Herbiconiux aconitum: one gene and its partner. Each later gene encodes a partner of the first gene's protein in a complex. Links are inferred from orthologs where the notes say so. Each region holds a gene or a part of one and is shown on either strand. Other genes may lie near its edges.

Region 1 (5,263 bases):
ACACGGTGCTTTGACCCGGTAACCTAATGAAGCGGTATGCGCGGGTGGGAGATTCTCCACTTTCGTACTGAGACCAAAGGTCCCAGAGCCTCAGAGAGTCTAGCAGAGACTCGTCGAAACAGTAAGGATGTCTCGCGATGAGCGATTTCCATGATGCCAGCGCGATCCGGGACATCGCGGAGGTGCCCGCGATCGAGGTCATCACCACCACGGCGGTGCACCTGATGAGCGCGGCCGCCGTGAAGTGCGGGCTCTCCGACGACCCCGATGTGGAGACCGACCTCGATGAGGCGCGCAAGCTCATCACGGCCCTGGCGGGACTCGTGACCGCATCCGCCCCGTTCCTCGGAGACCAGCACGCCCGCAGCCTGCGTGACGGGCTGCGTTCGCTGCAGCTGGCGTTCCGCGAGGCGTCGCCCATTCAGGACCCGGTGGGCGAGGGACCGGGCGAGAAGTACACCGGTCCGGTCAGCTGACGGCGGTCAGCTTCACACCGAGCGAATCGACGCGCTCGGCGATAGTCGCATCCTGCGCCCACGCATCCTGCAGCCGGCCGACCAGGGCACCGAGCGCCGCCTGATCGAGGCCGGGCAGCAGGGCGAGCAGCACGACGAGTTCACGACCGCTCAGCCGCGCATCCGGATCACCCGCCACCAGCCGGAAGGCGGCGATTGCGGGTTCGCCGGAGATCGAACGCTCGAACGCGGCAGCGACCGCGGGGTCGGCCGTGGGCGCTTGCCAGGGCAGATCCTGCGCGATCGCCCAGACGGCTGGGCGCCGCAGTGCGAACTCGGTCGGCGAGCCCGGATCGATGACGATGAGCTCGGTGTCCTCCGCCGCCGCCGCCAGGGCTGCTCGGCGGGCCGCGACCGGGATGGGGCGCGCCGTCGGGTTCCAGACCGCCAGCGCTTCCACCGACGTGAAGGCGGGCAGCACGCGGCGGCCGTCGGGGCCGCTCACCGTGACGAGGGAGAGCTCCTGCGTCTTGTCGACGCGGAGGCCGGCATCCGTCACCCCCTCGTCGCCCGCATGGGCGACCAGCGGCACCAGGAGGCGAACGCCCCGGAGGGCGTCGACGACATCGGACTGACTCGCGCCATCGTTGTCGCGGTCGTCACGGAAACGTTGGATGGCGGCGATCAGCTCCTCGGGAGCGCTGCCGTCGTCGTTCTCACTGCCGTGCGACTCGAAGTGCCGACCCTTCCACGGCTGGCCCGCGGAGTCGCCGGGCCCGGGCGACGGATGCCCGTGCTCAGTCAGACGCCACGTCCAGTGCCTGGGCCAGCGTGAAGGCTCCGGAGTAGAGCGCGCGACCCACGATCGCGCCCTCGAGACCGAGCGGCACGAGTGCGCGCAACTCGGCGATGTCGTCGAGACTCGAGATGCCCCCCGAAGCGATGACGGGGCGCGAGGTGCGCTCCATCACCTGGCGCAGCAGCTCGACGTTCGGGCCCTTCAGCGTGCCGTCTTTCGTGACGTCGGTCACGACGTATCGCGCGCAGCCGGCCTCTTCGAGACGGTCCATGACCTGCCAGAGGTCACCACCGTCTTGGGTCCAGCCGCGGGCCGCGAGCGTCGTGCCGCGCACGTCGAGGCCGACGGCGATCGCGTCGCCGTAGCGGGCGATGACGTTGGCGGCCCACTCGGGGTTCTCGAGGGCGGCGGTGCCGAGGTTGATGCGCTTCGCCCCGGATTCGAGCGCCGTCTCGAGGCTCTCGTCGTCGCGGATGCCGCCCGAGACCTCGACGTTGACCCCTCGGGCCTGGCGGATGACCTTCTTGATGATGCCGAGGTTGCTGCCGCGCCCGAACGCCGCGTCGAGGTCGACGAGGTGGATCCACTCCGCACCCTGCGCGATCCAGTCCGCCGCCGCGTCGACCGGATCACCATGGTTGGTCTCGGTGCCGGCCCTGCCCTGGGTCAGCCGCACGGCTTTGCCGTCGGCGACGTCGACGGCCGGAAGCAGCACGAGACCGGGCGCTTTGTTGAACTCGCTCATCACAGGGTGTCCTCGGAAGTATGGAACGGGCGCAGAAAACGCCCCTGGGAAATCTACCGCAGGGTGCCGATCCAGTTCGCCATCAACCGGATGCCGGCGTCTCCCGACTTCTCCGGGTGGAACTGCGTGGCCGAGAGCGGCCCGTTCTCCACCGCGGCCACGAAGCGCGAGCCGTGCTCGGCCCAGGTGACCAGCGGCGGGCGGTGCGTCTTGTCGGGGGTGAGGTGCCAGTCCTGCGCGGCGTAGGAGTGCACGAAATAGAAGCGCTGATCCCGGATGCCCGCGAACAGCACCGAATCGGCCGGCGACTCGACGGTGTTCCAGCCCATGTGCGGCACCACCTCGGCGTCGAGCCGTTTCACGGTGCCGGGCCACTCGGCGAGGCCCTCCGTGTCGACGCCCCGCTCGATGCCGTCGGCGAACATCACCTGCATGCCGACGCAGATGCCGAGCACCGGTCTCCCACCCGCGAGCCGCTTGTCGATGATCTCGCCGCCGCGAACGCCGTTCAGCTGCTCCATCACGGCGCTGAACGCGCCGACGCCCGGCACGACCAACCCGTCGGCCTCCAGCGCAGTCGCGCGATCGGCCGTGACGGTCACGTCGGCGCCGGCACGCTCGAGTGCTTTGGCGGCGGAGTGGATGTTGCCGCTGCCGTAGTCGAGAACGACGACCGACGGACGGCGCTGCGGGTCGCTCATGCGCGCATCCGGATCACAGGGCGCCCTTGGTCGACGGCACGCCGCTCACGAGCGGATCGAGCGCCTTCGCCTGGCGGAACGCCCGCGCGAACGCCTTGAACTCGGCCTCGGCGATGTGGTGCGGATCACGGCCGCCGAGCACGGTGAGGTGCACCGTGAGCCCGGCGTTGAAGGTGATGGCCTCGAAGACGTGACGCACCATGGCGCCCGTGAAGTGGCCGCCGATGAGGTGGAACTCGAACCCGGCCGGCTCCCCCGAGTGCACGAGGTAAGGGCGGCCCGAGATGTCGACCACGGCCTGCACGAGCGCCTCGTCGAGCGGCACGAGAGCGTCGCCGAAGCGCGAGATGCCCGTCTTCTCGCCCAGCGCCTGACGGATGGCCTGACCCAGCACGATCCCGACGTCTTCGACCGTGTGGTGCACGTCGATCTCGATGTCGCCTTTCGCCCGCACAGTGAGGTCGGTGAGGGAGTGTTTCGCGAACGCCGTGAGCAGGTGGTCGTAGAACGGCACCGACGTCTGGATGTCGGAGACGCCGGTTCCGTCGAGGTCGAGGGTGAGGTCGATCGACGACTCGCTCGTCTCCCGCTGGAGGTGGGCGGTGCGGGGTTCAGTCATGGCACGATCCTACCGAGAGGCCGTTCGACACTCTCCGCCGTCAGTTCGCGCATGGCGTCGAGGAACGCTGTGGTCTCGGCCTGTGTGCCCGCGCTCACCCGCAGGTGACCCGGGATGCTGAGGTTGCGGATGATGATGCCCCGCTCGATCAGCCGGTCGAACAGCCACTCCGGGTCGTCGACCCCGCCGAACAGCACGAAGTTCGAGGCGCTCGGCCACGGTGAGTAGCCCAGCGCGCTGAGGCCCTCGATGATGCGGTCGCGCTGGGCCTTGATGTCGTCGACCATCGCGAGCATCTCGGGGGCGTGGGCCAGGGCGGCAACGGCCGCCGCCTGGGTGAGTGCGGAGAGGTGGTAGGGCAGGCGCACAAGACGCAGGGCATCCGTCACCGCCGGGTCGGCCGCGAGGTAGCCGAGGCGGGCACCGGCGAAGGCGAAGGCTTTGCTCATGGTGCGGGAGACGATGAGACGCGGCCGCCCCTCGAGCAGGCTCAGTGCATCCGGTTCGTCGCTCGGCGTGAACTCGGCGTAGGCCTCGTCGACCACCACGATGCCGTCGGTCGCGTCGTATGCCGCCGCGATCGTATCGAGACCGAGCGCGGTTCCCGTGGGATTATTCGGCGAGCAGAAGAAGACGATGTCGGGATTCGTGCGCTCGATCCAGTCGACCGCGGTCTCGGGCGAGATCTCGAAGCCCTCGTCGCGCTCCCCCGCGATCCAGCGGGTGCCGGTGGCGGCGGCGATGATCGAGTGCATGGAGTAGGTGGGCGGGAAGCCGAGCACCGAACGGCCGGGCCCGCCGAAGGCCATCAGGATCTGCTGCAGCACTTCGTTGGAACCGTTGGCGGCCCAGATGTTGTCGCGCGTGAGGCCGGCACCGAGGTAGCCGGCGAGCGAGTCGCGCAGAGCGGTGAACTCGCGGTCGGGGTAGCGGTTGACGGTGAGCAGCTCGCGGGCGATGGACTCGATGATGTCGCGCGCCACGTCTTCGGGAATCGGATGGGTGTTCTCGTTGACGTTCAGTTCCACCGGCAGGTGCAGGTGCGGAGCGCCGTAGGGGCTGAGACCGCGGAGGTCGTCTCGAATGGGCAGATCATCGAGTGAAGTCACCCGAGGAATTCTACCGCCCGAGGTCGGCCGACTCGCCCCGTCGACCTTGACGGATCAGTTCGCCAAATCGACCGGAACGGCGATGCGCTGGCCCGGCTGCACCGAGGACTCGTGCAGCTGGTTGAGGCTCATGATCTCGGCGATCACGTCGCGCGGGTCGGCATCCGGCGCGATCGTCTCGGCGATGCCCCAGAGGCTCTGCCCGGCCTGGACCGTCAGGTAGTCGAAATCAGCCGATCCGGCGCTGCCCGTGGCGATGGCGGACCCACCGCTGAACATCGCGAGCAGGCCGAGCACGGTGATGGCGGGAAGAGCGATCACCACAGCGAGAACTTTGCGACCACGGGACGTGATGCGCAGCCGAGTGGCGTGTGCGGTTCCGAGAGGTGCTGCGTAGCTCATGATTCCTCCTGAGGGATTCGCACCGGCGCTCGGCCGGGAGCGCCGGTGCGAAGTTATGTTCCGAATGTATATTCGATTTTTCGTGTCGTCAAGTCGAAATGTCTTCGAGAATCAGCGACACACTCGAATTCATGTACGTTTTCGAGCAGTTCTCGGATACAGTTTCGACCAACAGGAGAACTCAATCACCAGCCACCGACATTGATGCGGTGAAGGCGATCAGATCGACCAGAAAGCAGGTAGACGTGGCGAACGATGCGGGCCGCACCCGGCGGCGAAAGAGCCTGAGCGACAAGCAGCTCGCCATCCTCGACGTCATCCAGCGCTCGGTGATCGCGCGGGGCTACCCGCCGAGCATGCGCGAGATCGGCGACGCCGTCGGGCTCTCCTCCCTGTCGAGCGTCACGCATCAGTTGAATCAGCTCGAGCTGAG
Region 2 (5,269 bases), 850 kb from region 1 along the record:
CTGGCCTGCGGCATGGCGCGCACGACGGGCGCGGCGAGCATCCTGCTCACCTGGGAGCGGCCGGGAGGGTCTGAACTCGACGACGCCGAACGCAGCCTGCTCTCGGCGGTCTCGGGGGCGATCGCCGTCGGCGGTGTGCCGGTGCGGGCGCGCCTCCTCAGCTTCTCCGACGGGGTGCGACTTCTGCCTGAGGAATCGTCATGAGCGTGATATCGTCGGTTTCGGCGAAGGGAGCCATCACCACCGACATCATCATCTCCGACCTGCCCGACGACGTGATCGCGGCGCTCGATGCCATAGCCGAGCGCGTGGCGATGACGCGAGAAGACTTCATCACCGCCGTGCTGTGGCGCGAAGCCCGCAAACCGCTACTCACCGAGGCGGAATACGAAGAAGCACGCGAGGCATTCGCGCGGTTGGCCTGGATGCTTGGCGATGCTCACCAAGCGAGTCCCTGATGGGTGTCCACTGGCTGATCGACACTTCAGCGCTCAGCCGACTCTCCAGCAGCCTCGACGACCGGACATGGGTCGATCGAATCAAACGTGGACTGGTGGGCGTCTGCACCGTGTCCCGCCTCGAGATGGGTTTCACTGCCCGGTCGGCATCGGACTGGGAGCGAATCACGTCGACATTCCCGGTGACGGGTCTCGTACTCGAGCTGTCGACGCCGGCGATTGAGGTGCGAGCTGTGGAGATCCAGAGGTTGCTGGCCGAGCGCGGACATCATCGCGCGGCGTCTGTGGTCGACGTTCTCACCGCGGCTACCGCGGAGATCTGTCGGCTCACCGTGCTGCACGTCGACAAGGACTTCGAGCTGATCGCCGACGTGACCGGGCAGCCGGTCGAGCGGCTGGCTGTCGGCAACGGTGTCGACGGTCAGACCCCGCGGGCGAGCGGGCGGTAGGGTCGGATCGTGGTAGTGCGCATCAACCCCAGCATCCTGGCCGCCGACTTCGCGAACCTCGAAACCGAGCTCGGCCGCATCTCCAACGCCGACCTGGCGCACGTCGACGTGATGGACAACCACTTCGTGCCGAACCTCACCATCGGCCTCCCGGTGGTGGAGCGGCTGCAGCAGGTGTCCCCGATCCCGCTCGACCTGCACCTGATGATCGACGATCCGGGTCGCTGGGCACCGCTCTACGCGGAGACGGGCGCCTACTCCGTCACCTTCCACGCCGAAGCCACGACCGATCCGGTCGCCGTCGCCCGTAGCCTCCGTGAACGAGGAGCCCGTGCAGGCATCGCCATCAAGCCCGGCACCGAGGTCGAGCCCTACCTCGAACTGCTGCCCGAGTTCGACCTGGTGCTCATCATGACCGTGGAGCCCGGGTTCGGCGGGCAGTCGTTCATGGCGGGCACCATGCCCAAGCTCGGCCGTCTCGCCGAGGCGGTGAAGACCTCCGGGCTCGACATCTGGATCGAGGTCGACGGCGGCATCAACGACGACACGATCGCGGTCGCGGCCGACGCGGGCGCCAACACCTTCGTGGCCGGCTCGAGCGTCTTCGGCGCCGAGAGCGCAGCCGCCCAGGTCGATCACCTGCGTTCGCTCGCGGCCCGGCACACCCACTGACACCGGTACCCTTGACAGGTGAAGACTTTCGACGAGCTGTTCCTCGAACTCTCCGCCAAGGCGGTCGAGCGCCCCGAGGGCTCACGCACCGTTCGTGAACTCGACGGTGGCGTGCACACGATCGGCAAGAAGATCGTCGAAGAGGCCGCCGAGGTGTGGATGGCTGCCGAGTACGAGTCGGCGGAGAACGCGGCCGAGGAGATCTCGCAGCTGCTCTACCACCTGCAGGTGATGATGCTGGCGAAGGGTCTGACCCCGGCCGACATCTACCGACATCTGTGAACCGAGCAGTAGACGATCCCGATACCTTCTCTTCTCTCTGAAAGACCTTCCATGCTCAAGATCGCGGTGCCCAACAAGGGTTCCCTGTCCGAAACCGCCGCCCAGATGCTCGCCGAGGCCGGCTACGTGGGTCGGCGCGACCCGCGGGAACTGGTCGTGCTCGACCCCCGCAACGACGTCGAGTTCTTCTACCTGCGCCCGCGCGACATCGCCACCTACGTCGGCTCCGGCGCACTCGACGTCGGCATCACCGGCCGCGACCTGCTGCTCGACTCCGAGTCGACGGCCACCGAGACGGCTGCGCTGAACTTCGGCGAGTCGACCTTCCGCTTCGCTCGCCCCGTCGGCACCGCGATCGAACTGGCCGATCTGCACGGCGCCCGTGTCGCCACCAGCTACCCCGGCCTGGTCGGCGCGTTCCTCGCCGGACACGGCATCACCGCAACCCTCATCCGACTCGACGGCGCGGTCGAATCCGCCGTGCGCCTCGGGGTCGCGGATGCGGTCGCCGACGTCGTCTCCACCGGTTCCACCTTGCGCACCGCCGGTCTCGAGATCTTCGGCCCGGTCATCCTGGAGTCCACCGCCGTGCTGATCAGCTCGGGAACCGAGCACCCTGGCGCCGCCACCCTGCTGCGCCGCCTGCAGGGCGTGCTGGTGGCCCGCCAGTACGTGCTGATGGATTACGACGTGCCCGTCGTCAACCTCGACGAAGCCGTCGCGCTGACCCCGGGCATCGAGTCGCCCACCATTTCGCCCCTGCACGACCCCGAGTGGGTCGCGGTGCGCTCGATGGTGCCGCGTTTCGACACCAACCACGTGATGGACGAGCTCTACGCCGTCGGCGCGCGGGCCATCCTCGTCAGCCCGATCCACGCCGCGAGAATCTGATGTCGCTCGCGGTACGCGTCATCCCGTGTCTCGACGTGGCGGGCGGCCGCGTGGTGAAGGGTGTGAACTTCGAGAACCTGCGCGACGCGGGCGATCCGGTGGAGCTCGCCGCCCTCTACTCCGCGCAGGGCGCCGACGAACTCACCTTCCTCGACGTGACCGCCACGGTCGATGCCCGCGAGACGATGTATGACGTGGTGCGCCAGACCGCCGAACAGGTGTTCATCCCACTCACGGTCGGCGGGGGAGTGCGTTCCACCGACGACGTGGCCCGACTCCTCGCCCACGGCGCCGACAAGGTGGGCGTGAACAGCGCCGCCATCGCACGCCCTCACCTGCTCGACGAGATCGCCGACCGCTTCGGCGCCCAGGTGCTCGTGCTCTCGCTCGACGTGAAGCGCACCGAGCCCAGCGACTTCGTGCCTTCGGGCTTCGTGGTCACGACGCACGGCGGCCGTCGCGAGACCGAGTTGGATGCGCTCGCCTGGGCGCGCCAGGCCATCGAACGCGGCACCGGCGAACTGCTGGTCAACTCGATCGACGCCGACGGCACGAAAGACGGCTTCGACCTCGAACTCATGAGCCTCATGCGCGAACTGAGCTCGGTGCCGGTGATCGCCTCGGGCGGCGCAGGTAAGGTGGAGCACTTCGGCCAGGCTGTGGCGGCCGGCGCCGACGCGGTGCTCGCGGCATCCGTGTTCCACCTGCGCGAGATGACAGTGGGCGACGTGAAAGACGAACTGAGAAAAGAAGGGGTGGTCGTGCGATGAACGACGTGGATGCCGTGCTCGAGCGGGCGACGTTCGATTCCGCCGGGCTGCTGCCGGCGATCATCCAGCAATGGGACACCAAGGAGGTGCTCATGCTCGGATACATGAACGCCGAAGCCCTCCGCCGCACGCTCACCGAGGGGCGGGTGACATTCTGGTCGCGCTCCCGCCAGGAGTTCTGGCGCAAGGGCGACACCTCCGGCAACGTGCAGTACGTGAAGAGCGCCGCCTTCGACTGCGACGACGACACACTCCTCGTGCAGGTCGACCAGATCGGCGCTGCCTGCCACACGGGGGCCCGCCGTTGCTTCGATGTCGACCCGTTGGAGCCGGTCGTGGGGCAGCCGGTCGTGGGTTCGCCCACGACCTGAAATACTCGTAAGACCATGACTTCCACCTCACAGAACTCGACCACGCGTGCCGAGTTCGGGCAGCTGCATGCGAGTCACCGGGTCATCCCGGTGATCCGCGAATTGTTCGCCGACGGGGAGACACCGGTAGGCATCTACCGCAAACTCGCCGACGGCCGCCCGGGCACCTTCCTGCTCGAATCCGCGGAGCAGGGCGGCATCTGGTCGAGGTTCTCGTTCATCGGCGTCTCGAGCTTCGGCGTGCTCACCGAGAACGACGACCACGCGGTCTGGCTCGATCTCGGCCTGCCCGAGGAGCGCGCCTTCCCGGCCGGCCTCCCCGCCGGCCCGTTGGAGGCGCTCAGTGCGCTCTACGAGCTGTGGAAGACGCCGGCCGTGGCGACGCATCCGCCCCTCACCGGCGGACTCGTGGGCTTCATCGGCTGGGAGTCGGTGCGCCAGATCGAGCGTCTGCCGAACCGGCCACCGGCCGACTACCGGATGCCGAGCCAGGGTCTCTCGTTCGTCTCCGAGATCGTCGTCGTCGACCACAGCAACGGCACGCTGCAACTGCTGGTGAACGTGCTGACCGACGACGGCACGGATGCCGACACGCTCTGGACAGCCGCTCAGGCGCGCCTCGACGAGCTGCAGAATGCGCTCGCCCAGCCGGCCGAGGCGTGGCTCGCGACGGTCGATTTCGCCAGCACCGCCGATCCTCGCCACCGCACCGAGCGCGATGACTTCCTCGCCGCCGTCGAGGTGGCGAAGGAGCACATCCGTGAGGGCGACATCTTCCAGGTCGTGGTCTCGCAACGCTTCGAGCTCGACGTGGTGGCGCATCCGCTCGACGTCTACCGGGCGCTGCGCACGCTCAACCCGAGCCCGTACATGTACCTGCTGAGCCTCGTCGACACCGACGGAACGCCGTACGAGATCGTCGGATCGAGCCCCGAGGCTCTCGTGAAGGTGGAGCGCGGGCGGGCGCACACGCATCCGATCGCCGGTTCGAAGCCGCGTGGCGCCACCCCGCAAGAGGATCTCGATCTGGAGCACGAGCTGCTCGGCGACCAGAAAGAGAAGGCGGAGCACCTGATGCTCGTCGATCTCGCGCGCAACGACCTGCTGAAGGTGTGCGAGGCCGATTCGGTCGAGGTCACCGAGTTCATGCGGGTGGAGCGGTTCAGCCACATCATGCACATCGTGTCGTCGGTCGAGGGGCAGATGCGCGACGGAATCGACGCGATCGACGTCTTTCGGGCGACCTTCCCTGCCGGCACGCTGTCGGGCGCGCCGAAGCCGCGTGCCCTCGAGATCATCGACGCCCTGGAGCCCGCCCAACGCGGTCTCTACGGGGGAGTCGTGGGCTACTTCGGCTTCGGCGGCGACGCCGACCT

The links.
Region 2: the proteins of hisH (region 1) and hisF are in contact, whole or in part, in a crystal structure (PDB 6RU0), measured with the Thermotoga maritima proteins. The link is inferred for Herbiconiux aconitum from one-to-one orthologs. Residues at the interface, in WP_004080484.1 of Thermotoga maritima: Asn15, Arg18, Arg22, Arg117, Leu118, Pro119, His120, Met121, Gly122, Trp123, Asn124, Asn134, Gly135, Tyr136, Tyr138, Val140, Tyr158, Glu180, Lys181, Ser182, Ser183, Lys184, Ile185; in WP_004080486.1 of Thermotoga maritima: Met1, Leu2, Ala3, Arg5, Ser40, Glu41, Asp45, Glu46, Ala70, Glu71, Ile73, Asp74, Ile75, Pro76, Phe77, Asp98, Lys99, Ser122, Gln123, Glu161, Thr195, Leu196, Asn247, Arg249, Glu251.

What each region holds. Positions count from the first base shown.
Region 1 is NZ_JANLCM010000002.1:1,633,119-1,638,381, forward strand. Bases 877-3,847 are described here. They hold hisH (imidazole glycerol phosphate synthase subunit HisH), read right to left. Parts: upstream 2,701-3,847; coding sequence 2,053-2,700; downstream 877-2,052. Other genes in these bases: N1027_RS19195 (SseB family protein), read right to left, coding at 877-1,260; priA (bifunctional 1-(5-phosphoribosyl)-5-((5-phosphoribosylamino)methylideneamino)imidazole-4-carboxamide isomerase/phosphoribosylanthranilate isomerase PriA), read right to left, coding at 1,253-1,999; hisB (imidazoleglycerol-phosphate dehydratase HisB), read right to left, coding at 2,714-3,319; N1027_RS19215 (histidinol-phosphate transaminase), read right to left, coding at 3,316-3,847. Also shown: N1027_RS19190 (DUF1844 domain-containing protein), read left to right, coding at 138-476; more of N1027_RS19195, read right to left, coding at 469-876; more of N1027_RS19215, read right to left, coding at 3,848-4,428; N1027_RS19220 (LysM peptidoglycan-binding domain-containing protein), read right to left, coding at 4,483-4,830; transcriptional repressor LexA, read left to right, coding at 5,076-5,263. UniProt on the Escherichia coli protein: IGPS catalyzes the conversion of PRFAR and glutamine to IGP, AICAR and glutamate. The HisH subunit catalyzes the hydrolysis of glutamine to glutamate and ammonia as part of the synthesis of IGP and AICAR.
Region 2 is NZ_JANLCM010000002.1:782,343-787,611, reverse strand. The notes cover bases 1,660-4,636. They hold hisF (imidazole glycerol phosphate synthase subunit HisF), read left to right. Parts: upstream 1,660-2,751; coding sequence 2,752-3,522; downstream 3,523-4,636. Other genes in these bases: N1027_RS15205 (anthranilate synthase component I), read left to right, coding at 3,909-4,636; hisI (phosphoribosyl-AMP cyclohydrolase), read left to right, coding at 3,519-3,893; hisG (ATP phosphoribosyltransferase), read left to right, coding at 1,913-2,752; N1027_RS15225 (phosphoribosyl-ATP diphosphatase), read left to right, coding at 1,660-1,861. In the rest of the region: N1027_RS15245 (hypothetical protein), read left to right, coding at 1-204; N1027_RS15240 (hypothetical protein), read left to right, coding at 201-458; N1027_RS15235 (PIN domain-containing protein), read left to right, coding at 641-907; rpe (ribulose-phosphate 3-epimerase), read left to right, coding at 917-1,579; more of N1027_RS15225, read left to right, coding at 1,598-1,659; more of N1027_RS15205, read left to right, coding at 4,637-5,269.